3 regions of the Falseniella ignava genome follow, and region 2 is predicted to be linked to each of the others. Evidence: predicted binding sites of a transcription regulator. Region 2 holds the regulator's gene; each other region holds the start of a gene.
What was found. Region 2 encodes Rex, which represses fermentation and respiration genes when NADH is low (regulators of the CRP and FNR family bind a similar motif). Its sites were predicted from a motif close to TTGTGAANTANTTCACAA; they were not measured.
Positions count from the first base shown of each region.

Region 1: lpdA (dihydrolipoyl dehydrogenase) is a predicted target of Rex. The motif match lies at 8,692-8,709, and genes of this name have one in related genera.
Region 3: pdhA (pyruvate dehydrogenase (acetyl-transferring) E1 component subunit alpha) is a predicted target of Rex. The motif match lies at 7,763-7,780, and genes of this name have one in related genera.

Region 1 is NZ_PKHE01000008.1:46,067-56,749, reverse strand. Features, by position in the region: gene CYJ57_RS04275 (ATP-dependent Clp protease ATP-binding subunit) at 1-198, opposite strand, end outside; gene CYJ57_RS04270 (CD0519/CD1768 family membrane protein) at 201-1,361, opposite strand; gene argF (ornithine carbamoyltransferase) at 1,568-2,560, opposite strand; gene CYJ57_RS04260 (5'-nucleotidase C-terminal domain-containing protein) at 2,732-4,813, opposite strand; gene CYJ57_RS04255 (TIGR04086 family membrane protein) at 5,034-6,233, opposite strand; gene CYJ57_RS04250 (alpha/beta hydrolase) at 6,465-7,205, opposite strand; gene lpdA (dihydrolipoyl dehydrogenase) at 7,215-8,612, opposite strand; partial or broken gene sdaAA (L-serine ammonia-lyase, iron-sulfur-dependent, subunit alpha) at 8,875-9,753, shown strand; gene sdaAB (L-serine ammonia-lyase, iron-sulfur-dependent subunit beta) at 9,730-10,437, shown strand.
Region 2 is NZ_PKHE01000002.1:84,830-95,512, reverse strand. Features, by position in the region: gene groL (chaperonin GroEL) at 1-1,488, opposite strand, end outside; gene CYJ57_RS01415 (co-chaperone GroES) at 1,526-1,783, opposite strand; gene CYJ57_RS01410 (redox-sensing transcriptional repressor Rex) at 1,953-2,615, opposite strand; gene CYJ57_RS01405 (ABC-F family ATP-binding cassette domain-containing protein) at 2,744-4,714, shown strand; gene tsaD (tRNA (adenosine(37)-N6)-threonylcarbamoyltransferase complex transferase subunit TsaD) at 4,771-5,790, opposite strand; gene rimI (ribosomal protein S18-alanine N-acetyltransferase) at 5,759-6,205, opposite strand; gene rimI (ribosomal protein S18-alanine N-acetyltransferase) at 6,214-6,780, opposite strand; gene tsaB (tRNA (adenosine(37)-N6)-threonylcarbamoyltransferase complex dimerization subunit type 1 TsaB) at 6,808-7,590, opposite strand; gene proS (proline--tRNA ligase) at 7,607-9,046, opposite strand; gene lepB (signal peptidase I) at 9,317-9,955, opposite strand; gene rlmH (23S rRNA (pseudouridine(1915)-N(3))-methyltransferase RlmH) at 10,042-10,521, opposite strand.
Region 3 is NZ_PKHE01000006.1:48,976-59,658, forward strand. Features, by position in the region: gene lplA (lipoate--protein ligase) at 1-757, opposite strand, end outside; gene CYJ57_RS03510 (SIR2 family NAD-dependent protein deacylase) at 757-1,641, opposite strand; gene CYJ57_RS03515 (protein-ADP-ribose hydrolase) at 1,657-2,451, opposite strand; gene CYJ57_RS03520 (glycine cleavage system H family protein) at 2,451-2,783, opposite strand; gene CYJ57_RS03525 (NADH-dependent flavin oxidoreductase) at 2,927-4,144, shown strand; gene CYJ57_RS03530 (cyclodeaminase/cyclohydrolase family protein) at 4,256-4,885, shown strand; gene CYJ57_RS03535 (MATE family efflux transporter) at 4,985-6,334, opposite strand; gene nagA (N-acetylglucosamine-6-phosphate deacetylase) at 6,477-7,640, shown strand; gene pdhA (pyruvate dehydrogenase (acetyl-transferring) E1 component subunit alpha) at 7,915-9,021, shown strand; gene CYJ57_RS03550 (alpha-ketoacid dehydrogenase subunit beta) at 9,024-10,001, shown strand; gene CYJ57_RS03555 (dihydrolipoyllysine-residue acetyltransferase) at 10,052-10,683, shown strand, end outside.

The DNA of each region.
Region 1 (10,683 bases), on a different contig from region 2:
TAAATCCGTCGCATCTTCAAGAGATTGAACATCGATTTTTAATATTTTTAAGTCATCACGGATAAGTCCCTCAGGAAGTCTTAAAAGTGCACAAAATAAATGCAAATCTGTCACTTCAGCATTACTGTATTTAATGGCCAACTGATTGGCTGTTTTAATGACATTCAGCGCAGCTTGCGAATATTTTGCTAAATCCATCTCTATCCTCCTATAAGTAGCCAAATTAAATGAGATGCGATACCGGCACCTATTCCTCCAATCGTATGACAGAAGATCGCATTCCCAGTCATTTCCTTCGTATCTAAAGCATCCATCATCGCAATATGAGTCGATAAATAACCGGACCAACACATACAAATGGATGTAAAGACTGCGATATCATTTCCATTGACAATTCCTTTATTAGCCATATCAGTGACCATCCCAATCGCTGCCCCTGCAGAACCTAATGCTGTAATTGGCACCGCAATCGCATCAGGACTTGAAAAGCCGAATAATGGATTAATAATAAATGAAATTTTCTCACCTAAAAGTGGCAATAATGCAATCCCTTCATTCGCAGCTCCGGTATAAACACCACCTTCTCCGGGACCATTCGTAAGAAGTAAAACGATCGAACAAATTAAACAAACTCCCGGAATAATCGCAAGTCCCATATCAACACCCACTTTACCACCATCTAGGAAGGCCGTAATAAAGCGAGCTCCAGCAGAACCTTCACGAATTTTACGATAGCCTATTGGAATCTCGTCCGCTCTTTTGGTCTCAACCATTTCAGTGGTTCCATAATAGGCCTTCGTTCGCATAATCATCAGTCGAACGGAAATAATAGATCCGATAATCGCGCCAACAAAGCCTACTAACGCTCCTTTTAATGCTCCATCGATTGGCAATGCCATCATCGAAGTAACCGTAATTAATCCCATCCCAAATGATGTTCCTAAGTTCGTCAAAGCGGGCATTTGATATTTTTTAAAGTATTTTCTAAAATTATCGTCGAAAGCTAACGTTAAAATTGCCGGATTATCAGACATAAAACAGTTCAGCATCCCTAATGAACTCGCTCCCGGCAAATCATAAATAGGCTTCATAAAGAAGGATACAGCTTTATTTACAAGAGCAATTACACCAAATTCAGAAAATATCGCTGAAATTCCTCCTGCAATAACGGCTACAGCCATTAAATATAAACAAACATTTATCAATAAATCATAGGCGGTTAACATCATGGTTTTAAACATATTAGTACCACCCATAATGCGTCCCATATAAATAAATAATGAAAAGAATAGCACTAAAAATATCAAAGGTTCAATGCTAATTTCTTTCTTCAAATTATGATTACGTAAATTATTCTCCATTGGTTTCCTCCAATTGGTGATAACGTAGCGTCGCTTTGTCTAAGCCCAAATTATGAGAACTGAAAGCAAACTAATCATAAAAATCCGGGATTTCTCCCGGATTGATTGATTTGTTAACCCGCGGAAACAGATTGCATCTTGGGGCACCCTGTTTTTGGTGCTAAAACAATGTCGTCTCTCAGCCTCTAAAATCTTTGATGACTTTATTAGCAAAGTGTTGCGTACATCACCGCTTTAATGGTATGCATACGATTTTCAGCTTGATCAAAGACGTAAGATTGTTTTGATTCAAAGACTTCATCCGTTACTTCAATTGATTCTAAGCCAAATTTTTCAAAAATTTCTTGACCGACAGTTGTTTCTTTGTCATGGAAAGCAGGTAGGCAATGTAAGAAGATGGCTTCCTTATCAGCTAATTTCATGACATCTTTCGTCACTTGGTAAGGTTTAAGTAATTTGATGCGGCGTTCCCATTCTTCCTCTGGCTCACCCATTGATACCCAGACGTCCGTATAAATCACATTCGCATCTTTCGCTGCTTCTTCAACATCTTCAATTAATTCGATAGTAGAGAAGTTTTCAGCCGCAATTTCTTTAGCAGTTTCCACTAAAGATTCTTCAGGGAATAACTCTTTTGGCGCACAAGCAACAAAGTTAATACCTAATTTTGCACAAACGACCATTAAAGAGTTTGCCATATTATTTCTTGCATCACCAAAGTAAACAAACTTCAAGCCTTTAGAATAACCAAAGTGTTCTTCAATCGTTAACACATCTGCTAACATTTGAGTTGGATGCCATTGGTCAGTTAAACCGTTCCATACTGGAACCCCAGCGTATTTTGCTAAAGCTTCAACGTGCTCTTGCTTAAATCCACGGAATTCAATTCCATCGTACATCCGACCAAGCACACGTGCTGTATCAGCCACAGATTCTTTATGACCCATTTGAGAGCCGGTTGGATCTAAGTATGTCACGCCCATTCCTAAGTCATAGCCTGCGACCTCAAAAGCACAACGAGTCCGAGTTGAAGTTTTTTCAAAAATAATCGCGATGTTTTTCCCTTCTAAATAGCGATGCGGAACACCTGCACGTTTCATCGATTTAAAATCTTTTGATAATTCCAACAAATAACGAATATCATCCGATGAAAAATCTAGTAATTTAAGAAACGATTTACCTCTAAAGTTTTTTGCCATTGTATCACTCCTATCGAATAATCGTAAAAATGGTAACGTTTTTACAGTTCTATTGTAACACGCTTTCATTCATTAAGGTAGACTATAATTAAATGAAAAAACGCTAAAATATTAAAAAAGACTAATCTTTACTCAAAGATTAGTCTTTTGGATCAAATAATATTTAAAAATTTAGTTACTTGACTCTTTTTTACGTTTGATTGACCATAAACCAACCGCTAAGAATAGTAATCCAATTCCGAAACTAAAGCCAATAGCTTCACCTGTCTCTGGTAATTGATTTACACTTGCGACACGCGTTTCTGCCACATAAGTTTGATGTTCAACCTCTTTAGAAAGCTCCTCTTGAGCTGGGACTTCTTCGGATTCAGTCTCAGGTTCTGTAGGATTTACTGGCTTCTCTTCTTCAGGTTCAGCAGGAACTGTTGGCGTCTCTTCTTCGGGCTCAGCAGGTGTTACTGGAACTTCTTCTTCGGGTTCAGTTGGCTCTTCAGCTGCTTGAACTTGTTGCATGATGCGTGTATTCGGGAACGCTTCTGCATATTTTTCTAATTGTTCTGCAGTCATCTTCTTAAGATATTCCATCACCACTTCATCCATTGATGGACCTTCTTCACGTAATCCACCTAACATATCATAGCCATCGCCACCTGCCGCTAAGAAATCATTCGTAGCGAGGTTATACACTTTATCTTCTAATACTTTCTCAAATGTTTTCGTTACAGGGTTCAAAATCTTAAGATCCCATACGCGTTTTCCTGCTTCTTTCATCGCATCGAAATAAACTTGAACCGAATGAGATACTTGTAAAAATCCACCATTCGAACCTAATCGAGGAAGATCATTTGAATCTTTAACAATTTCGCCTGCTTTATTCTTTTCAACATCAGTACGAAGAGAATGTTCAAACATCGCATATAATTGTTTACCTGTCACTTGAATTTGAGACATTGTATTACCAAATGGTAAAACTGAAATAATATTACCACGTGTAATCGGACCTTCTTCAACGCTTACACGTACGCCTCCACCATTGATTACTGCTAAATCAGTTGGATTTGTGAAGCCTGTTTGTCCATATTCATATAATAAGTCAGAAATAATATTACCGAGATTTGTTTCACGACGACGAACATCATCACGCTCACCAACAAATTTCACTGGGTTATTTTCAACAATCACTTCAGCATTGACACGGTCATACTCTTCGCGAGCAGCTTCAATGATTTCTTTTACTTTTGAATTTACTTCTAAATCTTTCAATTCTTCTGCAGAGACATAATAAGCTTCAGCTTGATAGTCAGCGTCTTTACCTTTTAAAGCAATGTTACCAATATTAGCTAAGTGTGAACCTGTTTGACTGTACAATACATTGCCAAAGCGCGTCGCTTTTTTTGTATGTGAGTGCCCATCAATTACCATAATTTGTGCATCGCTATGGCGCTCTGCCAGTACTTTTGCCAGAGAATCTCCCCGCCATTGCGGATTAGTTTCATCATCAATCCCTAAATGCACCAAATAAATATAGGTATCTACCATTTTTTCTGTAAGTTCACTAAATTGCTCTAACCCTTCTGCAATAGGATTTCTAAATTCAACGCCTTCCACATTTTTAGGATGTGTTTTAGTCGCTGTTTCAGGTGTCGTTAAACCAATAATTCCATATTTGCGATTGTTCTTTTCAATCACAGTATAGGGTTGAAATACACGCTCTCCATCTTTATAGACATTGGCAGAAAGAATTGGGAATTTCAATAGTTCTTGATAAGCTAATGCATTTTCATAACCAAAGTCGAACTCGTGATTCCCTACTACCATTGCGTCATAACCGACTTCATTCATAAGCTCTGCCATGGTTTTTCCATTATCAGAGTTTGAAATCGGTAATCCTTGGAAAGCATCTCCACCATCCAGGACTAAATCTGGCTTCGTTTCTTCAACATAAGTTTTTACTTTACCAATCCCAATTTCACGATCTGTACTTTCGATTCGTCCGTGCATATCGTTAGTATGAACAATAGTAACATCTGGATCTTGAATTTCTCGCTCCTCTACTACTTTTTCATCAGCTTCATCTGATGAACTTTCAGCAGGCGTCAGATCTTCTCCTTCCATTTCAGGAATTGCAACCTCTTCAGAAGCAACAACAGGTTCCGTTTGAGCATTTTCAGCTTGAACGGACATTGGTGTTGTAAATAGCATCAATGATGCAAATACCGCCCAAAAATAATGATAAAACTTATGATTTCTCACAGATTGTCTCCTTTCAATCTTTGAATATATTATCCACATAATTTCCCAAAATATGTGGTAACTTTAATATTGCATAATAAAAAGTAGAAGTCAATCAAACATCTGATGAATGTTAAAATTATTTAAGGAATGATCGTGTTATCTAGATACATACTAAAAAGATGGAATTTTACAAATTTAAAAAACCAGCACCGAATGTAGTGCTGGTTTAAAAATTAAACTATTTATTTACAATTTCAAAGTATTTGTCAGAAGATTTAACCCCTGCTTTACCCATCATCGTTGTAAATACACATCCTAGAACTAAGCCTAAGAATAAGTAAAGTGAGTATTTAGAAACTTCGTTTGAAACATCTTCACTTACTTCAACTGCTTGGCTTACAATCTCGTCAGCTTGTTCAGAAACTTCTTCAGCTTTTTCGCTTGCTTGAGTAGATAATTCTTGTAGACGAGTATCTGCATCTGCTAAAGCAGTTTGAACTTTTTCTGCAGATTCATTGTAAGATTCAATTAAATTATCAACAGCTTTCTCAACTTCTTGTTTAGATAAGTCTGTGTTTTCTGAGATTACTTTTTCTAGATCATCACGGTCAACATCTGCTGCAATGTCTGTAATACGGTCTTCAATTGATTGACCTACTTCACTTACTACAGCTTGTGCATCTTCTCCGTCAATGACGATACGACGTCCTGCGTCTTTAATCTCATCGATTGTTAAATCAATTTGACTTTGTAAGAAATTAGGTTGGAATTGAGGAACATCTGAATTTTCTAAAGCTTTTAGAACTTCTTCTTCAACATCAGCTGTATCTTCAATATTGATTTCAGCAGCAATTGAATCAAATGCTTCTTGAGTTAAATTACCCACTGCTGAACCTGCTGTTGAAGCAACAGAACCAATTGCATCACCTGCAGTAGTTGCTACGGTTGATACAGCATTACCTGCTGCACCAAGTGTGCCGCCTACAACGTTACCAACAAGTCCGAAAACTCCTGATAATGCTGAGAATGCTAACCAAGTTGATAAGAATAAACTCACTGCCCAAGTTAAGAAACCGTGAACTAAACCACCACGACCAGCAGCTACACCGGCAACATAGCCTGCTCCACCTAATGAAACAATAAGTGAAACAACAAACCAGATTACCATGCTAACCGTTAAACCAGCAAATGGCTCATTCGCTGTAAAGTTAGGAACACCAAATCCAATGGCTGATCCGATTAATGAAAGTAAAATACTTAAAGCGATAAATGTAATGGCCCCTGCAATAACAGCTGACCAAGAAATGTTGGCCCCTGCTTTATCTTCTTTAACTACTCCACCGTAAGTGGTGGTTGATGTATACTCAACAGATTCTCCGTCGCGTACTGCTGCTTCTGTGTATACTTTGTCTACATTATTATGATTATGTTCTGTCATAATAACACCCTTTCTATCTTTACGATAAATTATAGTGTTTCTATTAATGATATTTTTATCATTCACTACATTAATAGTATACTACATAAATAAAGTAATTGCTAATAAAAGCACTTATGATTTACAAAAAGTTGCGATAATATCAACGTTTATTTGGCAACCGTTTGCAAAAAAATAAAAAATAGAGCAAAAGAAAATACAAATTATCTTTTGCTCCTATACATAAATCGTTTACACAAAATGACTATTTACAAATCTTATCACTTCATCAGCCAGCTGTTGCTTTGTCCGACCAATCGTTAAAACGTGCAAACCCTCTTCATACCAGATTAGTTCAGGTTTTCTTTTATGGAAATAATCCAATAAATCTCGGCTCTGTTGAGGGTCAATCATTGTATCCTGGCCACCTTGAGCAATTAAGACTGGCTTATCAAGTTCTGCAAATTGTTTGAGTAGCGCATATGAGATTTCTCCTAATGGCTCTAAAACGACCTTACTAACTTCTTGTTCCATCCCTTGAGTAGCCTGTCCAATCTCTTGCGGTGTCCAACCTAATTTTTTCTTTTCTTGAACAAAACGTTTAACAAAACTCTCCGCAACTTTATTTGAACTTTCAGGAATGAGGGGAGCACAAAACGCACCACCACCAAGAACATCTTCTGAATTTGCAATAAGATGCATTGCAATCAACCCACCTAGCGAAACGCCAAAGGCAATAATTTTTTTGTACCCTAATGATTTTAAATGTTCGACTGCTTGGTAACCATCTTCAATCCAAACATCTGGGTTAGCAATTGTTTCTTCAATGGCGCCGCCATGATGTGTTAATACTGGCCCATAGACACTGAATCCCGCTTTGGACAATAATCTCGCAAAAGTTCGGAAATCAATCGGAGATGAAGTGTATGAATGTAATAATAATATCGCAACTTCACCTGTTTGATAAAAAAATGATCGGTCTGTTGTACTCATAAATATCGATTATTTTTTAACAACGTGAATTGGCTTATCTGCTGCAATTTCAGCCGTTTCCATTATAATTTCACCTAAAGTTGGATGTGGGTGAACAGTCATCGCGATATCTTCAACCGTTAATTCTTTCTCAATTGCCAGAGACAACTCGTTGATTAAGTCTGATGCATTCGCTCCTACAATCTCACAACCAATTACTTTACCTGTCGCTTTATCAGAAATTAAGTTTACATAACCGGCTGTTTCTGCCATCGCGATTGCACGGCCATTTCCAGCATATTGGAATGAAGATTGAATCGCATCTAATTTTTGTGCCTTTACTTCATCCGACGTTACACCCGTTACCGCAATTTCAGGTTCAGAATATACGACGGATGGCATACATTTGTATGCAATAGTAGAATCCATGCCTGCAATTGCTTCAGCAGCAATTTTAGCTTCATAACTTGCTTTATGTGCAAGTTGTGGACCTGCAATAATATCCCCAATTGCATAAATATGTGGCTTGTTCGTACGTGCTTGTTCGTCAACTTTAACAAGACCGTATTCATCTAATTCTACGCCTGCTTTTTCAATACCAATATCGTCAGTATTAACCACACGACCGATACTTAGCATTACATAGTCTGCTTTGTACTCTTCTGTTTTTCCTTTAACTTCCGCAGTAACTGTCACACCATCTGCTTCTTCTTGGCTTCCATTAACCATCGCATTTGTAACAATTTCAACGCCTTTTTCTTTTAGTTTACGTTGAACAACATTCGTTAACTTACGGTTCGTTCCCGGTAAAATGTTCTTTTGTCCTTCAAGAACCGTTACTTTTGTGCCAAAGTTTGCATAAACCGTTGCTAACTCGATACCGATAACGCCCCCTCCAATAACAATTAAGCTATCTGGACGTTCTGGGAAGCTTAATACTTCTGTTGAAGAAACAATTCGGTCAGAGAATCGTACCGGTGGAATATCACGTGGACGAGATCCTGTCGCAATAATACAGTCTTCAAACTTCAGCGTTTTTTGACCTTCTTCACTTTCAATACTTAACGTATGTTCGTCTTCAAAGCGTGCTGTACCGCGAACAATTTCAATGTTATTTCCATTTAGAAGGTATTCAACACCATCCGTTAATTGTTCAACCGCATTAGCACGGAATGCTTGAACTTTATCCCAGTCAAACGTAATTTCCGGAACATTCAATCCAAATTGTTCATATTCTTTCACATCGTTGTATTTATGAGCGGCTGTAATCATCGCTTTCGATGGGATACATCCCACGTTTAAGCAGACGCCCCCAATATATTCTTTCTCAATAATTGCGACTTTCTTACCAAGTTGAGCCGCACGAATAGCAGCAACATATCCCCCAGGACCTGAACCAATTACAACTACTTCTGTTTCAATTGTCATTTACAATTGCCCTCCTTAAATATGCTTACCCTTCATCAAGTGAAGAGCAAAGAAAAATGTTACATCTATTTTATCATATTTGTGAATCAAATCCCAATACCCATCGATATTTTATTAGATTTCACATAGGTTGTTCGGGGGGATTGAACGAGCAGAGTTATACTTGATTACTATTTATTGTTTATTTTCCTAAAATGATTGATTATACTTTAAAAGACCATTATTATATTGATGGTATCTATTTAATAGAAAGGAGCTAGCTATGTCATTTACAAGTTTGAAAGAATTGGTCTACTTAGCCAAAACACAAGATTGCAAAATTTCTGAGATGATGATTGAGAGTGAACTACAATTTCACGGTGGTGATCTCAATCGGGAAGAATTAATTAACATTATGCGTGAACAATTCCACGTAATGATGGAATCCGTTAAGATTGGAACTGAAAACTTAACGATGTCTAAAACGGGGATTACCGGCGGAGATGGGTTTCGTGTGACAGAATATATTAAAGAAGGTAAAACAATTGTCAACCCCATTAGCTTGCAAGTGGTTGCCAATGCAATGGCTGTCAACGAAGTGAATGCTTCAATGGGACGCATTGTCGCAACACCTACCGCGGGTTCAGCAGGAATTTTACCGGCAGTATTAACCGCTATGGTTGAACGAAATGAATTTAGCGAAGATGAGATTATTCAAGCGATGTTTACTTCTTCTGCTCTTGGACTTGTCATTGCGAACCGAGCTTCAATCTCAGGCGCACAAGGTGGCTGCCAAGCTGAGATTGGCTCTGCAACAGCAATGGCTGCTGGAGCTTTAGTGGAATTACACGGCGGAACACCTGAGCAAGTAGGTAACGCTGTTGGGTTAGCTTTAAAAAATTCACTCGGACTTGTCTGCGACCCGGTGGCTGGTTTAGTTGAAATACCTTGTATTACGCGAAACGGTCTTCACGCTTTAACGGCCATGGCTGCAGCGGATATGGCATTAGCTGGCGTTGTAAGTATTATCCCACCGGATGAAGTCATCGATACAATGGAATCCATCGGTAAGGATTTACCACCTTCCCTACGCGAAACAGGAATTGGTGGATTAGCGGGAACCGAGACGGGTAAAGAAATTAAACACCAAGTTTTTGGCGATACGACGTTAGAAATTGCAAATTACAAGAGTGCTTATGAAATTATCGGGCCAATTATGGTAGGACCTTCATCTTCTCATACTGCCGGCGCGGTTCGAATTGGTAACGTTGCACGTCAATTATTAGGAGAAGAACCTGAAGAAGTCGTCTTCTCGTTGATGGAATCTTTCGCTAAAACTTACCAAGGTCACGGAACCGACTTAGCACTCATTGCCGGTGTCTTAGGTTTCACTACTAAAGATTCAGATGTTTCTCTGGCAAAGGAACGTGCAGAAGAAGCGGGTCTTAGATATAACTTTTTAGAAGCGGATTTAGGCAATTATCACCCGAACACCGTTCGAATTAACTTATGGGGACCAACCAAACACGTTGAAATCATCGGAAGTTCTATCGGGGGCGGTAAAATCGAGATTAAAGAATTTAACGGCTATGACGTTAAATTCAGTGGCGAACGACCTACACTTGTATTACTACATCCTGACCGTGTCGGCTTTATCAATGCGATTACCGAGTATCTATCACGTCACGCAATTAATATTTCCGCATTAACCAACCGTCGCTCTAAAATCAATGGGCCATCCGTCTCAATTTATGAGCTAGACATGAACTTAATTGATGATGATATCGAATCGTTGAAACAACAGTTTCCATTTATCGAAGATGGCGCCATGGTTTACGTTCAATAATTAACTAGCAAGTCATCAAATAACCGAGCATCATAATGTGCTCGGTTTTGTTGTTGAATGATGACATATTTTGACGATGAACCTATCTGGATTTTCGATTCTAAATAGATTCAAGTGACAAATCTATTTAGATTTACAAATCCAAGATGATTCAGACTGTAAACCTATTTGGATTTACAAATCCAAGATGATTCAGAATGTAAACCTATTTGGATTTACAAATCTAAGATGATTCAGACTGCAAAC
Region 2 (10,683 bases):
AACTTTAGTTGGATCTACAATACCAGATTGAACCATGTCTTCATATTCACCGGTTGCCGCATTGTAGCCGATACCTTTATCAGCTTTACGTACATGCTCAACGATGACAGATCCTTCTTGACCTGCATTTTCAGCGATTTGACGAACTGGCTCTTCTAAGGCACGTGCCACGATTTGAGCACCTGTTAATTCATCGCCTTCAAGTTCTAAATCAAGAACGGCTTGTTGAACGTTCACTAGCGCAGTACCCCCACCAGGGACGATTCCTTCTTGAACTGCCGCGCGAGTAGCGTTCAACGCATCTTCAATGCGTAGTTTGATTTCTTTTTGTTCAGTCTCAGTTGCTGCACCAACTTTAATCACAGCAACGCCTCCCGCTAATTTAGCTAAGCGCTCTTGTAATTTTTCGCGATCGTATTCTGAAGTCGTATCTTCGATTTGTGAACGAATTAAGCTGACACGTTGGTTAATATTTTCGGTCGCGCCATTTCCTTCAATAATTGTTGTATTATCTTTTGTGACACGAACTTTACCAGCTGAACCTAAATGATCTGCGGTAGCATCTTTCAATTCGTAACCTAATTCTTCGGAAATCACGGTTGCACCCGTTAAAATCGCAATATCTTCTAACATCGCTTTACGACGGTCACCAAAGCCTGGTGCTTTCACTGCAACGACGTTCAATGTACCACGCAGTTTATTTAAAACTAATGTCGGTAATGCTTCGCCTTCTAAGTCTTCCGCAATAATTAAAAGCGGTTGACCCGATTGCATGACAGACTCTAACATTGGCAAGATATCTTGCACGTTGTTAATCTTGCGGTCCGTAATAAAGATAGCTGGGTTGTCCAGTTCCGCAATCATTTTCTCGTTATCAGTGACCATATATTGTGATAAATAACCACGGTCGAATTGCATTCCTTCAACGACGTCCATTTCAGTCTCAATTGTTTGGGCATCTTCAATGGTAATAACCCCATCTTGACCTACTTTTTCCATCGCTTCAGCAATTAAATCTCCAACAACTTGTTCACCTGATGACACAGCTGCAACTTGAGCTACGGCTTCTTTTGAAGATACAGGTTGTGATTGTTCTTTTAATGCTTCAACCGCTGCTGACGTTGCTTTTTCAATTCCGCGGCGAATGCCAACTGGATTAGCTCCAGCTGTAACGTTCTTCATCCCTTCGCGCGCAATCGCTTGTGTTAATAATGTTGCGGTTGTTGTTCCGTCACCTGCGATATCATTTGTTTTTTGAGCAACTTCCATCACAAGTTGCGCGCCCATATTTTCGAAGCGATCTTCTAATTCAATTTCGCGTGCAATTGAAACACCGTCGTTTGTAATCGTTGGTGATCCGAATTGTTTATCTAAAACAACGTTACGCCCTTTTGGACCTAAAGTTACTTTAACCGTATTCGCTAATGTATCAACACCACGCAATAAAGCTGCGCGTGCGTCTTCAGAAAATTTAAGTTCTTTTGTCATATTATCTCTCCTATTCTATTCGTAATTTATCTGGAAATTAGCCGACGACAGCTAATAAATCTTTCTCTTCAATAATTAAAACAGATTCGCCTTCATGCTCAACTTCTGTTCCAGAGTAATTTTGGAAGAACACAGTATCGCCAACTTTAACAAGTTCAACTTCTGAACCGACAGCAATAATTTCACCAAATTGTTCTTTAGATTTGGCAGAAGACGGTAAAACAAAACCACTTGCTGTAGTTTCCTCAGTCTCTGCTACTTTAATGACAACACGCTTCCCTAAAGGTTTAATCATGTTTGATACCTCCGTTATTAGTTTGTATTTTATCAAAAATTTAACGGTTAGCACTCTATGAGATCAAGTGCTAAACCCGATAACTATATAATAGTCTAATTAGGTCAAAAATGCAAGTAAAAAGAAGTAAATAAAAAAGCCTCGCAATTTCGTACGAGGCTTATCAGGGTTAGTACTTATATTCTTGATAATCATCTACTTGATCCATATTCGAATCAATAAAGTAGATGAGCGTCTGCAGTTCATTCGTTAAGTCGACATTTTGGATGCGGACATTATTCGGTACATCGAATCGTAAAGGGGTAAAATTCAAAATACCACGAATTCCGGCAGCGATTAACTCATTTAATATCGTTTCTGCAGTTTCTTCAGGTACTGCTAGAACAGCAATTTCATACTGGCTATCTTGGATGCGTTCCGTTAATTCATCGACACTATAGACAGGGATCCCATTTTGGGAAGTGCCGATTAAATTAGGGTCATTATCAAATGCCGCTTCAATATGAAAGTTACCATTTTTGCGGAAGTTATAATTGAGTAGCGCTTGACCGAGATGTCCTACACCTACAAGACAGATTGAAGTCAATCGTCCTTGGTTAAGTACTTTTGAGAAAAAGTCAATCAAAGTATCTACATCATAACCGTAACCCCGCTTACCTAACGCACCGAAGTACGAAAAGTCACGGCGAATGGTTGCACTGTCAATCTTTACAGCTTCACTTAATTCGCTGGAAGAAATCCGCTTCTTACCTGCATTATGTAAATACCGCAAGTAACGATGGTAAATTGGCAACCTTAACGCTGTGGCACGAGGAATCGAATAATTCGACATTTACTTGCCTCCTTCCATTCTATATTCAGGGTATGAAATAATTGTATCATTTATTCACAATCTTTGGTATCTTTCCTATTAAATTTGGTATACTTTATTTTGAGAACCAATATAGCGAGGTTTTAAAAATGATTTTATTACAACTCAATAATGTGGCACGACACTTTGGCGATATTCCTTTATACGATGATGTGAACTTTTCTATCCAGTCGCAAGACCGTATCGCCCTTGTTGGCCGTAATGGAACTGGAAAATCCACTTTAATTAAACAAATTATAGGACAAGAACCTTTATCTGGTGGCACGATTACTAAGCAACGTGGTATTAAGATTGGCTATTTAGAGCAGCATGTCGCCCTAAATTCAGACCGAACCATCTGGGAAGAGATGCTTTCGATTTTTGATGATTCCATTGCTTTACGCGAAGAGGCAATGCAAGCATCGGAGCGGCTCGCTCAACTGAGTGACCAATGGGACAGCCCTGCATACAAGCAAGCCTTAGCAGATTACGACCAATTGCAAGAAAAGATGCAACACCGTAACGTTTATAGTATTGAGTCCGATATTCGGATGGTCCTTCACGGCTTTCGTTTCTACGAAGAAGATTATGACCGACCGATTAACTCGCTGTCGGGCGGACAACAAACCCGTCTTGCTTTAGCACGTACGCTTTTGATGGATTACGATCTATTAATTCTCGATGAGCCTACCAACCATTTGGATATGGAGACACTCAATTGGCTGGAAGGATTTTTAAGCAATTATCGCGGAGCACTGCTGATTGTTTCACACGACCGCTACTTCTTGAATCGCGTCACCCGTACTGTAGTCGAATTGCGCCATCACACTTCTCATCTCTATAAAGGGAATTATGATTTTTATTTAAAAGAAAAGGCACTTCGACTCTCTCAAGAAATGAAACAGTATGAAGCCCAACAAGAAGAAATTGCTAAATTAGAAGATTTTATTGCGCGCAATATTGTCCGGGCCTCAACGACCAAGCGAGCCCAAAGCCGCCGTAAAAAACTTGAAAAAATGACTCGAATTGAAAAGCCGCTGCAAGACGATAAGGCACCGCGTATTCAATTTAGCGCTGCAAGAGAATCTGGTGAACGGGTCATCGATGCAGAAGATTTGGCGATTGGCTATAGCGCAGAAGAAACACCTGTTGCGACAGACTTAAATGTAGAATTAAAACGACAAGATGCGGTTGCGATTGTCGGACCGAACGGGGTTGGTAAATCTACTTTAATTAAAACTTTAATTGGACGAATCCCTGCATTAGCCGGAACAATCAGCATTGGAACTAAAGTCGATATTGGCTACTATGACCAAAATGTAAATCAACTGAATCCTAATTTAACGGTGCTAGAAACACTTTGGCAAGCGCATGACACCGTCGATGAGTGGAAAATTCGCAGTATTTTAGGGAGTTTTCTATTCACAGGAGAGACCGTTGAAAAGAGAGTCGCTATGCTCAGTGGGGGCGAAAAAGCTCGGTTAAGTCTAGCGCTTTTAGCAAGTGACCACGATAATACGTTACTATTAGACGAGCCGACCAACCACTTAGATATTGATAGTAAGGAAATCCTCGAAGAAGCACTCATTGATTATGACGGGACCTTGCTCTTTGTCTCGCATGACCGCTACTTTATCAACCGAATTGCAACGCAAATTTTAGAAATTACACCCACAGGAAGTCAACTTTATTTAGGCGATTATGATTATTACTTGGAGAAAAAATCTGAACAAGAAGCCATCGATGCGATGTTGGAAAGTGAAGAAGAAATTGTCACAACGACTCCTACCCCAACTGTCAGCAATTTTGAAGAAAACAAGCAGTTAAAACGCGAATTAAAACGTCTGACGACGCTCGTTGAAGAAACCCTAACACGTTCTGAAGAGATGGATCAAACAATTGAATCAATCCACCAACAACTGGTTGAGGCCTCCGAAATCAATGATCAAGTACGGTTGCTAGAACTCCATCAAACATTGCAACAAGTCGAAGCCGAGCAACTTAAAGTTCTCGACCAATGGGAAGAAGCGAGTTTAGCGTTAGAAGCTTTCGAAGCGCAATATCCACATGTTCAAATTTAAACGCCTCACTCAAAAAAATATCCCGTACCTGCGCTGAGGTACGGGATATTTCTATATTATAACATCAAGCCGGGTTTCGCATTTAACCATAAATCTGTTAAGCGACCTTGCTGTAAATACTGATCCGCTGCTGCACCAATCATCGCAGCATTATCACCACATAGTGAGAGCGGTGGAATTAAAAGTGTGACATCCGGATATTGACTGGCAATTAACTCTGTCACCATCGAACGGATGGCTGAATTAGCTGCCACCCCTCCGGCTAAGATAAATTGTTTCACTTCAGGATGCGCTGCAAGTGCTTGATTAATTTTCGAATGGAAAATTTCAACCACTGCCGCTTGGAAGCTTGCCGCTAAATCTGCATGGTCGATGGTTTCGCCGCGTTGCTTGGCATTGTGAACTAAATTCATTACGGCACTTTTCATGCCACTGAAGCTAAAGTCAAGTGAGCCATCATGAAGCATCCCACGTGGCACGTCATAGCGCGAAGCATCACCTTGATGAGCCAATTCATCTAAATATTTTCCAGCCGGATAAGGCAAATCTAAAATCCGACCGACCTTATCGTAAGCTTCACCAATCGCATCATCGCAAGTTTCACCTAGTATTTCAAAGGATAGGTGATCTTGCATATAAACAATTTCCGTATGGCCACCACTGACAATTAACGCCAGCGCTGGAAACTCAAGCGGTTGCATCAACTGAGCTGCATAAATATGGCCCGCCAAATGATTTACAGCAATCAATGGCTTCTCAATGATTTGACTTAAACTCTTAGCCGCTGTCACACCGACAAGAAGTGCACCAACGAGTCCTGGACCTTGCGTAACCGCTACAGCATCAAGATCTGATAGTTCGAGTTCAGCTTGTTCAAGCGCCAACTGAATGACTTGCGTAATTTGTTCGGTGTGATGACGGCTCGCAACTTCAGGAACAACTCCACCAAAGCGCATATGGCTACGAATTTGTGAAGCAACGACATTGGCTAAGATACGTTGCCCGTCTTCAATCACAGCTGCACTCGTCTCGTCACAACTTGTTTCAATGGCTAAAATTCGTCTCGTTGTCAAAATTTGCTTCACTCCATTCCATTATGATGGCATCTTCGTTTGGGTTTTTGTAATAATTTCGCCGGACATCTAATGTCACAAAACCTACTCGCTCATAAAGTGAACGCGCTCGTTGATTCGATACACGTACTTCTAAAAAACAGCGTTCCAACGTCGTTTGCTCCAAAACACTGCGTAATAACTCATATCCATAGCCCTGTCCACGATAAGCTGGGGAAATATAACAACGGAGAATCTCCAGTTCACCTGCTAATTCTACACCTGCCACATAACCGATCCCCTCTTCAATATAATAGACGGTATATGGATTGTCGCGTTCTGTTCGAAACGTTGCTAACGTATCATTAAACTCTGAAAAACTTTCAATAATTAACTCTTTTTGTGCTGGGGTTAATTGTTTACCCGTTAAACGTTGCATCCCATCACCTACATATAGCGGCACATAAAATAGGCCGTCTCTTGATTATCGTCATAATAGAAAGGAATGTCCTTTATTTTGATAAAACGATGTGCACGATAGAGCTGTTGTGCAACTTCATTTGATTGACGGACTTCCAAAGTTATTTGCGGGAGTTGATGTTGTGCCACCAATTCAATCCATGCCGTAAGTAAGTAGTTTCCTAACCCTAAGCGTTGGTGTGAAGTTTGCACAATCAAATGACTAATATGGGCCCCTTTGGCTAAGAAACGCCCAGTAATCATCCCTACCACTTCTTTGGATTGGACCTCTTCGAGCAATAAATATACGCAATAAGGATTGTGATGATAATCATAGACAAAATCTCGATATCGCCAAGCTTGAAAGCCTTGATAACCATCTTCTTGAAGTCGCATCAATGTCTCTATATCTTCAGCCTGCGCAAAACGCAAACGGAATGTTTGCGTATTACGCTCCAATACTTCTTGTTGATCTAGGTATTGCTGAGACTGTTGCATAATGACATGCTTTCCTTTAGCTCGATTGGGTGTAAGAACTTCTAATAATCGGCGCACCGAGGTCTCTCCTTATCTTGCATTTTATTAATAGCGGTCAATCAACGATTCTCGCTCATCGGATGGTTGATCGCCTGGCTGGGCAGCTTGCCACTCTCTTTCAGCTAACGTTTGTTGTGTATAATTCGGAGCCAAAGTTGCAATATCATCCACTCGCTCTGAAGTTAACCAATTCATGGCCTCTGCCACGCGTGGTTGACTTGCCCAACCTTGAATCAGCGTCGTCTCTTGTTGCAATGCACTGGACTCAATTATTTCCTCAAAAGAATCAAGCGAATGCCCAACAAAAACGATTGAGTCCGTCGGCACAAGATGTGACTGAATCGTATCTAGCCAGACATCAAAGTCACAATGCGTATCGGGTAAGACCGCAATCAATTGTTGCTTTTCTTGATGATAGCGATATAAACCGGTATATGCCGTCCCACGACGTCCATCTATCACTGGCACGATAAAGCTTGAAGGGGTTGCGTTCGCTAGCCATCCGCTCACTGCCAAAAGACCTAGACTTGACACTGTATAGAGTGGGACTTGGTTAAATTGTGCCCATGTCTTGGCGTAGGTTATGCCAATCCGCACTCCAGTAAAGGAACCCGGTCCACAGCCCACAATCAAAGCCGCCACTTCCCGCGCACGCCAATTCAGTACTTTCAACGTGCTATCAATCACCGCCGCCAGCGTTTCGCCATGCTTCCTGGCTCCGATTAACGTTTGTTGCGCTAAAATTTGCCACGATCCGTTCGGATATTCTCCTTCAATCGCACCGACGGCTAAGGCCTCTCCAGCCGTATCAAGAACAAGGTACTTCATCTTAATCCCTCAAATTCTAGTATGCTCTCGCTAACCAAACGGTTACTTTCGATGGTTTGCCGGTTACAATACACGTAGATTTTGGTTCAACCATTCCTTCAAACGGAATATTACGTGTCGTAAATCCAGTACGTTCTTTAATTAAAGCTTCGGTTTCTTCCGTTCCGTCCCAGCCAGCTAATACCCAACCTGGATACTCTCCTTCAGCACGTTTCGATTCAATATGTGCCTCTAATTCTTCTAACGTCTCAATATTTGTATAAATATTCGCTTCATTAAACGCGCGTGCTTTTTCTAATAGGCGAACTTGCATTTCATCTAACGCTTCAACGACACGCTCAACCACTTGGTCTAATACGACCTCTTCCTTATCTTCTAAGTCGCGCATTTTAATAATGGCTTTTTGATTTTCTAAATCTCTTGGTCCAATTTCGATACGCAATGGCGCTCCGCGAAGCTCCCACTCATTAAACTTAAAGCCTGGACGGTTATCACTATCATCAATGACTGTACGGAATCCACGTTGACGTAATTCAGCATTGATTTTCTCGAGTGTTTCCATAATCTCTGGATTTTTTTGCCATGGACCGACTGGAATCATCACAACTTGTTGAGGAGCCATGCGTGGCGGTAAGACAAGTCCTTGGTCATCACTATGGACCATAATCATTGCACCGATTAAGCGCGTAGAAACTCCCCATGATGTCGTATAGGCTAAGACATGCTCGTTATCTGGGTTTAAGTAGCGAATATCAAATGCTTCCGCAAACTTAGTTCCCATATAATGACTTGTTCCTGCTTGGACACATTTAGTATCTTGCATCATCGCTTCAATCGAATAAGTTCGTTCTGCCCCAGCAAATCGTTCAGATGGCGTCTTTTCCCCTTTGAAAACTGGGATGGCCAGTAAACCTTCTACTTCTTCGGCATAAATATCTAACATTCGTTGTGTCCGTGCCTCAGCCTCTTCTGCTGTCGCATGCACAGTATGCCCTTCTTGCCATAAAAATTCACTCGTACGTAGGAATGGCAAAGTACGTTTTTCCCAACGGAAAACGTTCGCCCATTGGTTAATCTCTAATGGTAAGTCACGGTAAGACTGAATCCAACGCGAATAAGCGTCTCCAATTACCGTTTCAGATGTTGGGCGTAGCGCTAGACGTTCTTCTAACTTTTCTCCTGCTGCTTCCGTCACCCAAGGTAATTCTGGTGAGAATCCTTCAATATGATCTTTTTCTTTTTGGAAGAAATGTTCTGGAATCAACATAGGGAAATACGCATTACGTACGCCTTCTTCCTTAAAGCGCTTGTTAAATGCTTCTTGAATATGTTCCCATAACTCATAGCCGTTCGGCTTGAAAATCATACACCCTCTCACCGGTGAATAATCCATTAAATCTGCTTGCTGAATCGTATCTAAATACCATCTTGAAAAGTCTTCTTTACGTGTAACCATTTCTAATTCCCTCCATATAAAAAAATACTGTTCCCGTCCACATCAGGACGAAGAACAGTGAGTCTCCGCGGTACCACCTTCGTTGTCAATCCTTTGATCGACCACCTTTGCCGATAAGGAGGCTAACCCAAACTGATTCAATGCTAATAGTAGGTTCAGTCGCATGAGTGGGAAGTTCTTCGCAGCACCGAACTCTCTCTGATACCGTCATGTGATTTACTATTCTATTATTACGTTCATTATAAGCTTTATCCTCTGCGAAAGCAATCGTTAATCGGTAATTATTTGCGTCGCATCGGGGCTTAAGACATAATTTGGCAATCGACGAATTTGCGAAATCGGCCACCATGCAAAGACCGCTTCGCCAATCACATCTTCTACATCAATAAATCCAAAACGGCGACCATCCAATGAGTTTTGACGGTTGTCACCGAGAACGAAAAGTTTACCTTCTGGCACTGTCGCTTCTCCGGTCAAGGATTCTAACGTAAAATCATTGGTTACTTTGCCACCTCTTTCAGCTTCCATTTCCGCTAAGTAAGGTTCATCCAAGGGATGCCCGTTAAGGTAAAGTTGTCCATCCTTATAGGCTACACGATCTCCTTCAACACCGATTACCCGCTTAACATAAAGCTTCGTTTCTTTTTCATCATCCGTTTCTTTTTCATCATCCGTTTCTTCTTCATCATCATAATGTAATGGCGTCGGGAAGATGACGACATCAAACCGATCTGGTTCAGCGAGCTTATACATAAACATCTTCTCGCCATCATGCAATGAATACTCCATGGATGGTCCATCGACCTCGAAAGGTTCCGCAACATATGTGTAGATCCCCTTAATCGCAACAAATACAATAATAAATGTGATTGCAAAACTAAAAAGTTCTCTTAAAATATTTTTAATCATTCCGTCCATACCTTTCTTTAATCGGTAGTTTATTAAATTCTATTATAAGCTTTCTGATTATCGGATTCAATGAATTACTTAATGAATTACTTATGGTATGAATGATGATTAATAATTCGAAACGATCGATAAATTTGTTCCACTAACACTAAACGCATCAATTGGTGAGGCAATGTAATTCGACCAAAGCTAATCGAATGGTCTGCGCGTTTTTTAATGGCTTCGGATAAGCCAAGTGACCCTCCAATTACAAAAGTCACTTTACTATCACCATAAATAGCATATTGTTCTAAAGTGCTCGCTAACGCTTCAGAAGTTATCAACTTACCTTCGATGGCTAGCACGATCAGTCGTCGGTTCGCACCCACCCGACTTAAAATCCGTTCTGCTTCTTGTTCAAGAATTTGTTCTTTTTCGACTTCGCTCGGTTGATCTGGCGTTGGTTCATCGGGAACTTCAATGATGGAGACTTTCGCATACGGTTTCATACGTTTCATATATTCTGCGATGCCTTGTTTTAAATATTTTTCTTTTAGTTTGCCTACTGCAATAATTTCAATATTCATTGCTTCACGCCCCTTTGTCTATAGTATACCTTATCTTGCCAACGCTTTGCGAACCCCTTTTCACTTGACGCTGTGGATAAGTCTGTTCATATCCATATTTTCTGTGTAAAACAAGTTGAAAAATGTTTATTTTTTAGTGAAAAAATACTTTTTTTCACAAAT
Region 3 (10,683 bases), on a different contig from region 2:
AATTCCAGTCCCAATTATTATAGGTTTTTGCTGCAATTTCATCGATGGCTTTCCAGTCTTTTTCACTTAGAACATAGCGTTTAGCTTGTTCTAAATTATCTACTTGCAATAATTCCCTTAACAAGTAGTCCGTAAGCTCCCAAACGTCGATATTTTGATCTTCCTCGCGTAAGGCTTGTCGAAGTGACCCAACCCGAGCTCGAACGGACTTTATACCGTGAGATGATATTTTTTTGTAATTTGGTGTGAGCACGGCTTCCATTGTCTCAAAGTCAGGGTCTAGTAGTAAAGAGTATCCAGCGTAAATTCGACCGTGGACAATGGTCATCGCTGCACCTGAAATCTTTTGACCATTTAAAGTTAGGTCATTTCGGCCTTTTTGTTCAATATTTTTGACACCGAGTTTCTCTAGCGCTCGAATAACTGGCTCATAGAGTTTGGCATAATTACCAAAAACATCGGAGTGGTTTTCACTATCAAGTAAAAAACAAAAACTCATATTTTTATCATCGAGGTAGATCGCGCCACCACCCGTCTCACGTCTTACTAAATCCATTTTATGTTCTTCTAGATAAGGAAGGTTAACTTCTTCATAAGCGTTTTGAAACAGTCCAATTTGGACAGAGGGTTTAGGCATATATGGAAATACAATATCGTCATCTAAAAATAAATGATCACGTGCGTATGATTGGATCGCCATCAATAAACCTTGATTATAGATCCATTCGCCGTTTCGAATAGGTTCAATTAAATACATTACGCTCTCCGTTCTTTAGCTATTTGATTAAATAAAGTGTAAATATCTTCGGTAATGCGGACAGATTGAGGTAGAACCTCAGGTGGGATACGATAACGTTTTTGATTCATGGTAACATATAGCGCATTTGGATTATTCGCGGTCATCTCTTGGAACGGTTCGCGAATAAACTGAGGTGTGGTATGCCCGACCCCTATTTCTAAAAATAGAATCTTTTTACCATCGTGTTGTTGCAAGAAATCTGTATAAGCTGCTTCTTGCTCATGCCAATAATCGTCTTCTACCATTCCTCGAATCGCATCACGTTTATTAACTTCTAACGGTGCGTGACAGTGAGGGCAATAAGGAATTAATTCTGTCGGTATTTTCATATTTTGTTGTTCTTCAACCATCCTGCGAATAAGCGCTTCATCTTGATAGGTGATTTGTTGACAAAAATCGGAGCATTGCCACAAACCATACTCTCCTTGAATATAAAAAACTTTATCTCGATCATAATTTGCAGCATAGAAGGCATTGTCTGCATTGGTCGTAATAATATGATACGTTTTTCCTTCGAGAATATCTTTTAAATCAACGTATGATTGGCCGACAGGTTGATCAAAATAATTGAGCAGGGCGAAACGAGATTGAAAGGCCCAATATTCTTCCCAATCTTCAAAATCTGCTAAAAAAGCTTGTAACATATCAAAGAAATTATACTTTTCAATGAAGTCAGGGAACGCTTCTTCAAAGCGAGGTCCAACGTAGGTAAAGCCTGTAGCAGCAGACATTCCAGCACCAATTCCCGGTACAACAACTTCCGCTTCTTCAATCAATCCTTTAAGTAAATCTTTTTGTGATAAATCTTTATTAAGGTGTTTCCAAGTTGAGGGGTGTGTCATAATCTCTCCTCCCTTTTATGACTCTGTGAGTATTGTTTGATATAAATTATGATCGATATCTAAATAAGTATTAAAAATAACTTTAATTGCCGATTGGCTTTCTTTTAAATAATCCTTAACAGTCTGATAAGCAATCCGAGCTGCAGGTTCATTAGGGAAATTAAATTCTCCAGTCGAAATACAGCAAAATGCGATTGATTGTAAATGATATGCATCTGCAAGTTTTAAACAATTGAGATAACTTGATTTTAATAACTCTTCCTTCATTGGAGTCAGCGCTTGGCCTGGAACAATAAAAGGGCCAACGGTATGAATCACGTATTGGCTTGGCAGATTATAAGCTGACGTGATTTTTGCTTTTCCAATGGGCTCGCGTCTCCCTTGTTCATCCATAATTTGTTGACAAGCGAATCGCAATTGAACACCTGATCGAGTGTGAATGGTATTATCAATACAATTATGATTTGCTTGAGTACATCCTAAAAGATCCGAGTTCGCGGCATTGACAATGGCATCCACTTCAAGCGTAGTAATATCACCTTGCCATTCGTAAAGCTGAGGTTGGATTGGGGTTAAATCATCTATCGAGGTAATACCATCTTGGACAATCAAAGCTTTAAGTACTTCATCTTGCAATTGAAGAAATTCCTCAGAAGCTTTCATAGCAGGGCGTAGATTAACATATCCACGATAAATTTCATATTTATCGTGGATAGTTTCGTTTGGATAATCTTTGAAAAGCTCGCTTAAATAAGGCTGTTCCTCAGATAAATAAGCAATCAAAGTGTCTAATTTATCGATTAAATTCATTAGGCATCAGCTAAACTATCAAAATCTTCTGAAGATACGTCCGTTAATTTAACTAACCAATTTTCTGCTGTGTCAGCAGAGTTTAGCATTTTCGGATTATCAATCGCAGCCTCGTTGATTTCAACGACAGTCCCAGTGACAGGGCTAATAATTTCTAAAACTGTTTTTGAAGCTTCGATATGCGCTATAGCATCTTCTTTTTTAAGTTGTTTCTCTTCTGTAAATTCAACAAAGCCAACAGTTCCAATGTCATCTTGAAGTTCTGGTGTCATCGAAATTGTTACGATGTTGTCACCTTTTTCTAAAAATAAATAATTTCCAGTTTTAAGCATAAAATCGCCTCTTTCAAAATATTCTAAGCCAATTTTATCATAGGGGTGTGGAAATTTAAAGCATATTATGAGATTATATGATTATACTTACGTTTTAGGTAAAAGTAGGTAATTGTTCAAAAAAATATACGAGGTGATAATAGGTGACTCAGTCTGAATTATACGCACCACTATTTACTCCCATTACATTACCAAATGGTATTGTATTGGCGAATCGATTTTCATTAAATCCAATTACGACTAACGCGTCGAGTTTGGAAGGATTTGTAACGGAGGAAGAAGTAGCTTATGCAATCCGCCGTGCTTCGTCAGCACCACTCCAAGTGACCACTGCAGCTTACATTGAAGACTATGCTCAGTTATTTGAGTATGGTCCATCCATCCGAGATGATCGCTTTATTTATGGCTTAAGCAAATTAGCGGCAGCGATGAAGTCTCAAGGAGCTAAAGCGATTATTCAATTAACACATGCAGGGAGATTTGCTAAAGTTAGTTTGAAAGATTATGGGGTGGTTTATGGACCATCGCCAATGCATTTGATGACACCGATTGAACACGATGTAATTGAGATGTCTCCTCGAAAAATTCAACATGTCATCGAACAATATGCGCAAGCTACACGTCGTGCCATTCAAGCTGGTTTTGATGGTGTTGAAATTTCGAACGCTCAAAGGTTGTTACCCCAACAGTTTTTTTCGCCTTTTTCAAACCAACGAACGGATCAATACGGACCTCAATCTGTAGAAAATCGTTCACGATTTGGTGTGGAGATTATGGCCGCAGTGCAGAAAGTTATTGATGAAGAAGGGCCGGATGATTTTATTTTAGGTTTTCGTGGAACGCCTGAAGAAACGCGCGGAGAGCAAGTAGGTTATACCGTCGACGAATTCAATGAATATTTTGACCGAATGATGGAGGTATCGAATATTCATTATTATGCTATCGCATCTTGGGGACATGATATCTATTTAGATCGTGCTCGAGCAGGTTCTCGTCCTGGAGATTATGTGAATGAGATTGTTCGGGATCACTTAAAAGGACGTGTCCCAATTATTGCAACAGGGGGTATTAATTCGCCAGAAAAAGCACTTGAAGCACTGAGATATGCAGATATGGTAGGAATGTCTTCTGTATTTGTAACAGAACCAGATTTTGTAGCTAAGTTAGAAACAGGTAGACAGGATGAGATTGATTTAAGTATTCGTCCAGAAGAGATCGAAGATTTAGCCATTCCTCACCGAGCTTTTAAAGATTTGGTTGAATTTATGGATTTTGGTGGTTCTCTACCTGAGGAAACGCGTGAAGCATTTAGACAGATGAGTGAACAAAGTGCAGTTTCTTATTTCAAAGAGTATAAATAAGAGAAGGATAGTGTAGGGGGAGATTGGATATTAGATAATTAAAGCGTTTTATTCATTTCTTGCCTTAAACATGTTATACTTGAGAAAGAGTACATTATAGGAGGTTATACAATGACGTATTACGATTTATCGGTTAAAGAATTCGTTGAGAAATTAGGATCTGGAGACCCAACACCTGGTGGCGGAGGTTCTTCGGCATTAAATGCAGCTTTAGGGATCGCTTTAACTAAAATGGTTACGGAATTTACCGTTGGTAAAAAACGTTATGCGGAACATAATGAGTTAAACGAACGTGTTCTAAAAGAAGCTGAGGATTTAATGAATAAATTCTTGCAAGGGATTGAAGATGACCGACAAGCCTTTGATGAGGTTGGGAAAGTCTATGCAATGCCACGCGGTACTGAAGAAGAAAAAGAAGCACGCCGTGTTGCAATGCAAGAAGCGACGCTCGTGGCTTTAAAACCTCCATTTGATTTAATGGAACTATGTGTAGAAGCTTTAAAAGTCACTGAAGAAATCGTTGGGAAATCCAATCCGAATGTTGCTAGTGACGTAGGTGTTGCGGCTGTTCAACTTAAAGGAGCTCTTCAAAGTAGCTGGGTAAGTGTCGTTGTTAACCTAGGTATTTTAAAAGATGAAGACTTGAAAGCTCAATACCAAGAACGTGGAGAAGCACTATTAGCTGAAGGTTCAGAAATTGCTGAACGTGTCTACGAAGCGATTATTGAACAAGTAAAATAATAAAAATAATAACCCCAAGCCATTTTGAGGCAGTCTACTATGTCCTATATTCAGGATTATAGCAGTTTCTGTCATTTCGAAATGACTGGGGTTATTTTATTAATCCATAGTTAAGTTACGAACCCATTTTCCGGATTGGATTCGAATAATCCCAAGTAGTACTTTACAGATGTTTTCAGCACAGGCTAGACCTACAACTAAATGTATAGGCAATTTAAGAATGGCGGCACCAAAGAATGATAAGGGAACTCCAACAACCCATAGTGAAAATAATTCAGCTTTCATGGAGAAGCCGGTATCTCCACCTCCACGCAATATTCCAACGATTATAATATTGGATAGAGCAATAAATACAATCATAATTCCGATCATATTGAGTGACTTATGTGCTAAGATGTAAACATTTTGAGAGATGGACTTGAATAGCATTAGGGTATACGGTGCTGAAATAATAATTAAAGCTCCCATTAAAACACCTGTGATAATTGAAATTAACAAGAAGCGTTTGGCGTAGAGTTGCGCTTCTTCAAATTTATCTTGTCCAACTTTTTCACCCACCATCACAGAGCAACTGCTAGATAACCCGCGCACGATAACGAGTGCTAAGTTTTGAACCGCAATCACAATCTGAACAGCAGCAGTGGCTTCAGTTCCAATCAATGCGTATGCCACGCTATACATAATTTGACCTAAAGACCAAAAAGTTTCATTAATCATCACCGGTAAAATGGTTGGCGAGTAACGTTTAATTTTATGCCATTGTGGATGGATCAATTCTTTGAGTGAATAATTTAAAGGCCCATTATAACTACGAGAAATAAAGTAGAGAGTAGATAATTCGGCAAAGCGCGCGATGATTGTCCCAATCGCGGCCCCTGCAATACCTAGACGCGGGAAACCCCACACTCCAAAGATAAATACATAGTTAAAGAATACGTTGAAAAAGACACTGACAATGGTTGCAAATAGTGGTGTCTTAGGGTTTCCCGTTGTACGGAATGTCATAGAGTAAACAAAGCTAATCGCGCTTGGAATGTATGATAGTGATACGACCCGTAAGTAGATCGCACCTTCTTCAATGACATTAGGGTCTTGAATAATTAATCCAATAATTTGTTTTGGGAAAATGAGTGCAATGATTGTAAAGAGGATTCCAATTATCGTCGCAATGACAACTGTTAGTTGTGTAATCGTTCGAACCTCTTCCCAATTTCGTCGTCCCCAATATTGAGCAATAAGAATGGCTGCTCCCGTAACTAAACCGAAACAAATCATAAAATAAAAAAAGAAGAACTGGTTAGCAATACCAACACCCGCAACCGCTACATCCCCTAAGGAAGAAATCATCAGCGTATCAATTGTATTAATTGAAGATGTAATCAGATTTTGTAGCGCAACGGGAATCGCAATGGCTAACATTGTTTTATAAAAAAGTTTTTTATTTTCCATTATTATCACCTCATTCATTATCATTGCTATTGTATCTTAAAGGGTTAGTGAAGTCATCATTAAAATAGTAAGTTATTAATGATTGTTAAATAATAAAGAAAGAGTATGATAGAATCAAGCAAATCATTGAGGAGATGATAAAATGAAAACCATTTATAAGGCGGATTATATTCTATACGAAGATGAGATGAAAGAGGGAGGTTATTTAATTTGTGAAGATCAACGTGTTGTTGATTATGTTGATCATCTCCCAGTAACAAATGAAGTAACGATGATTGATTACAGCGGTTATATCATTGCACCTGGGTTGGTCGATACGCATATTCATGGTTATGGTGGATATGATGTGATGGATTGCAGCCCTGAGGGAATGGAACAAATTTCTAAAGGGTTGTTAGAGTGTGGCGTGACCAGCTGGCTAGCAACGACCTTAACAGATTCACCAGAGCATTTGATGGAAGCTTGCCAAGTTGTTGGAGAGAGTGCAAGCCAAGTAACAGGGGCACGAATTCAAGGGATTTTTCTAGAGGGCCCATTTTTTACCGAAAAGTATAAAGGGGCTCAAAATGCAAAATATATGCATGATCCATCGATTGATTTACTTAATCAATGGAATCATGCTTCGGATGGAATGGTTCGAAAAATTGCGATTGCACCAGAACGAAAAGGTGTACAAGATTTTATTAAAAAAGCAGTTGAACAGGGGATTTATGTTGCTTTAGGACACTCTGATGCAACTTATGATCAAGCCTATGAAGCGGTTGAAGCGGGTGCGAATATTTTTGTCCATCTTTACAATGGAATGCGCGGATTGCATCATCGTGAGCCAGGGATGGTTGGAGCAGGATTAGCGCTTGATGAAGCTTATGCAGAGATTATTGCTGACGGGCATCACGTTCATCCAAAAGCGATTCAAGTTGTAACCCAAGCAAAACCACAGGATAAAGTCATCTTAATATCTGATTGTATGCGCGCGGGGGGGTTAGATGAAGGTGAGTCTAGACTAGGAGAGTTTGAAGTAATTGTTAAAGATGGTCAAGCGCGTCTGAAAGATAGTGGTAATTTGGCCGGATCAGTTCTAAAACTAATTCAGGCTGTACATAACTTGGTGGATTGGGATATCGTCAATTTGACGACAGCTTTAAAAATGGGTTCACTTTATCCAGCTCAATCGGTTGGTCTTGATAAGCATTGTGGAAGACTGAGTGCAAATTATCCAGCGGATTTTATTGTAATCGAACCGCAAGGAAAACTTTATGCAACCTATTTAGCAAATCAACGTGTATATTGTCGCCAAGACGCATAAACTAATATAAAATTAACAATAAGAATGCCAATTATTTTATCCTTGTTATACAACAGTATAACCTTGATGTAACACATAATAAATTAAAAATATAACAGAAAGGAGTACGAGATTTACATAAGTAGTGCATTAATTCACAAAGTAAAACGTTGCTATTAAAGGGAAAATAGCGACTAAATGCTTGCTAAAAGTCGTTTTGAATGATAAATTATTAATAACGTACTGGTACAGTTTGTACCTGGTGTTAAAAATATTGGAGAGGAATGTAAAATACATGGCTACAAAGAAAAAACAAACTTTTGAACAATTGTTAGACCCTCAAAATTTTGACTTTAGTACAGTTCAAATTTTGGATGAGAAAGGCAAAATCGTTAATGAAGATTTAATGCCAGAATTATCAGATGAAGAACTTGTTAAATTTATGGAGGATATGGTCTTCTACCGTGAATGGTATGCAAGAACTAAAGCGTTTAGTCGTCAAGGACGTCTAGGTTTCGTGGCACCCACTACAGGTCAAGAAGCTTCACAGTTGGGTACAATAGCTGCGACAACTGCAGATGATATTATCTTCCCAGGATATCGTGATATTCCACAATTAATTCAACATGGTTTGCCACATTACAAAGCTTACCTATGGTCTAAAGGTCATGTTTTAGGAAATGAATACCCAGAAGATTTCCGTGCATATCCACCGCAAATTATTATCGGTGCACAATACGTTCAAGCAGCAGGTGCAGCTTTAGGTATTAAGAAAAATGGTCGTAAAGCAATCGCTATGACTTGGACAGGAGACGGTGGTTCTTCTCAAGGTGATATGTATGAAGGAATCAACTTTGCTGGAGCATATAAAGCCCCTGCAGTTTTTGTAATTCAAAATAACGGCTGGGCAATTTCCACACCGCGCGAACTACAAACTGCAGCACCTACTTTAGCTCAAAAAGCTGTTGCAGCAGGAATTCCGGGAATTCAAGTAGATGGAATGGATATTTTAGCGGTGTATGCTGTAACAAAAGCAGCTCGTGAATATGCGATTGCAGGTAATGGTCCAGTTCTAATTGAAACATTATGCTACCGTTACGAACCTCACTCATTATCAGGAGATGATCCTAAACGTTACCAACCTGAAGGTGTTCAAGAACACTGGCAAGGTCTAGACCCATTAAACCGTTACCGTACATTCTTAACTGAAAAAGGACTTTGGTCTGAAGAGAAAGAACAAGAAGTTATCGAACGTACAAAAGAAGTAGCTCGTGAAGCAATTAAACAAGCAGAAGAAGTTCCACAACAAAAAATTTCTGATTTCTTGAAGAATATGTTCGAAACACCAGATCAAATTACGCAAGAGCAAATTGCATATTACGAAGCAAAGGAGACTAAATAATCATGGCGAATTTAACACTCATTGAAGCAATTAGAGATGCATTAGATATTGCCCTTACTCAAGACAAGAAAACGTTAATCTTTGGTGAGGACGTTGGTAAAAACGGTGGTGTTTTCCGTGCGACAGAAGGATTATTTGATAAGCATGGTGAAGAACGCATCTTCAACACACCACTTGCTGAATCCGGTATTGGTGGTTTAGCTATTGGTCTTGCACTTGAAGGATTCCGTCCAATTATGGAAATTCAATTCTTCGGATTTGTTTTCGAAGTCATGGACTCTGTTGTAGGCCAAGCAGCGCGTACACGTTACCGTTTAGGAAATACACGTAATCTACCCATTACAATTCGTTCACCATTTGGTGGTGGTGTAGCAACCCCTGAACTTCACGCAGACTCACTTGAAGGATTAATGGCACAATCACCAGGTGTTAAAGTGGTTATCCCATCAAATCCATATGATGCAAAAGGTCTATTATTAGCTTCAATTGAAGATAATGACCCAGTTGTATTTTTAGAACATATGAAACTTTACCGTTCATTCCGTGAAGAAGTTCCTGAAGGTCACTATACTGTGCCATTAGGTGAAGCTAATGTTGTTCAAGAAGGAACGGATGCAACGATTATTGCCTATGGTGCGATGGTTCGTGAAGCTATTGCTGCAGCAGAAGAATTGAAAAAAGAAAATATTTCTGTTGAAATTGTAGACTTAAGAACTGTCTATCCACTTGATATTAAGACTATTACAGCATCAGTGGAAAAAACTGGAAAAGTCGTTATGGTTCAAGAAGCACAACGTCAAGCAGGTGTAGGTGAGAAAGTTATTTCTGAAATTTCTCAACGTTCAATTCTATCACTTGAAGCGCCAATTAAATTTGTGGCTGCGCCAAACACAGTTTATACTTTTGGTATGGCTGAAAAAGATTGGCTTCCAAATGCTGCTGATATCGTTGCCGCAGTGAAAGAATTACAAGAATTCTAATTGATTCCACGTCTATAAGTTAGCAAAACATAAAAAAGGAGTGTCACTGAATGGCAGTATTTAAATTTAAATTACCTGAACTAGGTGAAGGTATTCATGAAGGTGAAGTTGTTAATTGGCTCGTTCAAGAAGGCGACACCATTGAAGAAGATCAAATTATCGTTGAAATTCAAAATGATAAAGCAGTTGAAGAACTTCCAACACCATACGCTGGAACGGTTAAATCAATCAATGCGACAGTAGGTACAGTCGCAAAAGTTGGCGACGTACTCGTTGAAATCGATGCCCCGGACTATGAAGGTGGAGAAGAAGCTGCTGAGGAACCTGCAGCAGAGGCAGCGCCTGTTGAAGCTGCACCCACAGCTCAAAGTGGATCTAACAGTTTTATTTTCCGTCTTCCAGAGCTAGGTGAAGGAATTCATGAAGGTGAGATTGTTGCATGGGACGTAAAAGAAGGCGACCAAGTCACTGAAGACCAAATTTTAGTAGAAATTCAAAATGATAAAGCGGTTGAAGAGTTACCAAGCCCATATGCAGGTAAGATTATTAAAATCCATGCAGAAGTTGGAACGGTAGCAACTGTTGGTCAAGCATTAGTTGAAATTGATGCGCCTGACTATGATGGTCCAGCGGATGAAGTGGTATCAACCCCTGCATCTCCAACAGGAGCCGTTGGCGAAGA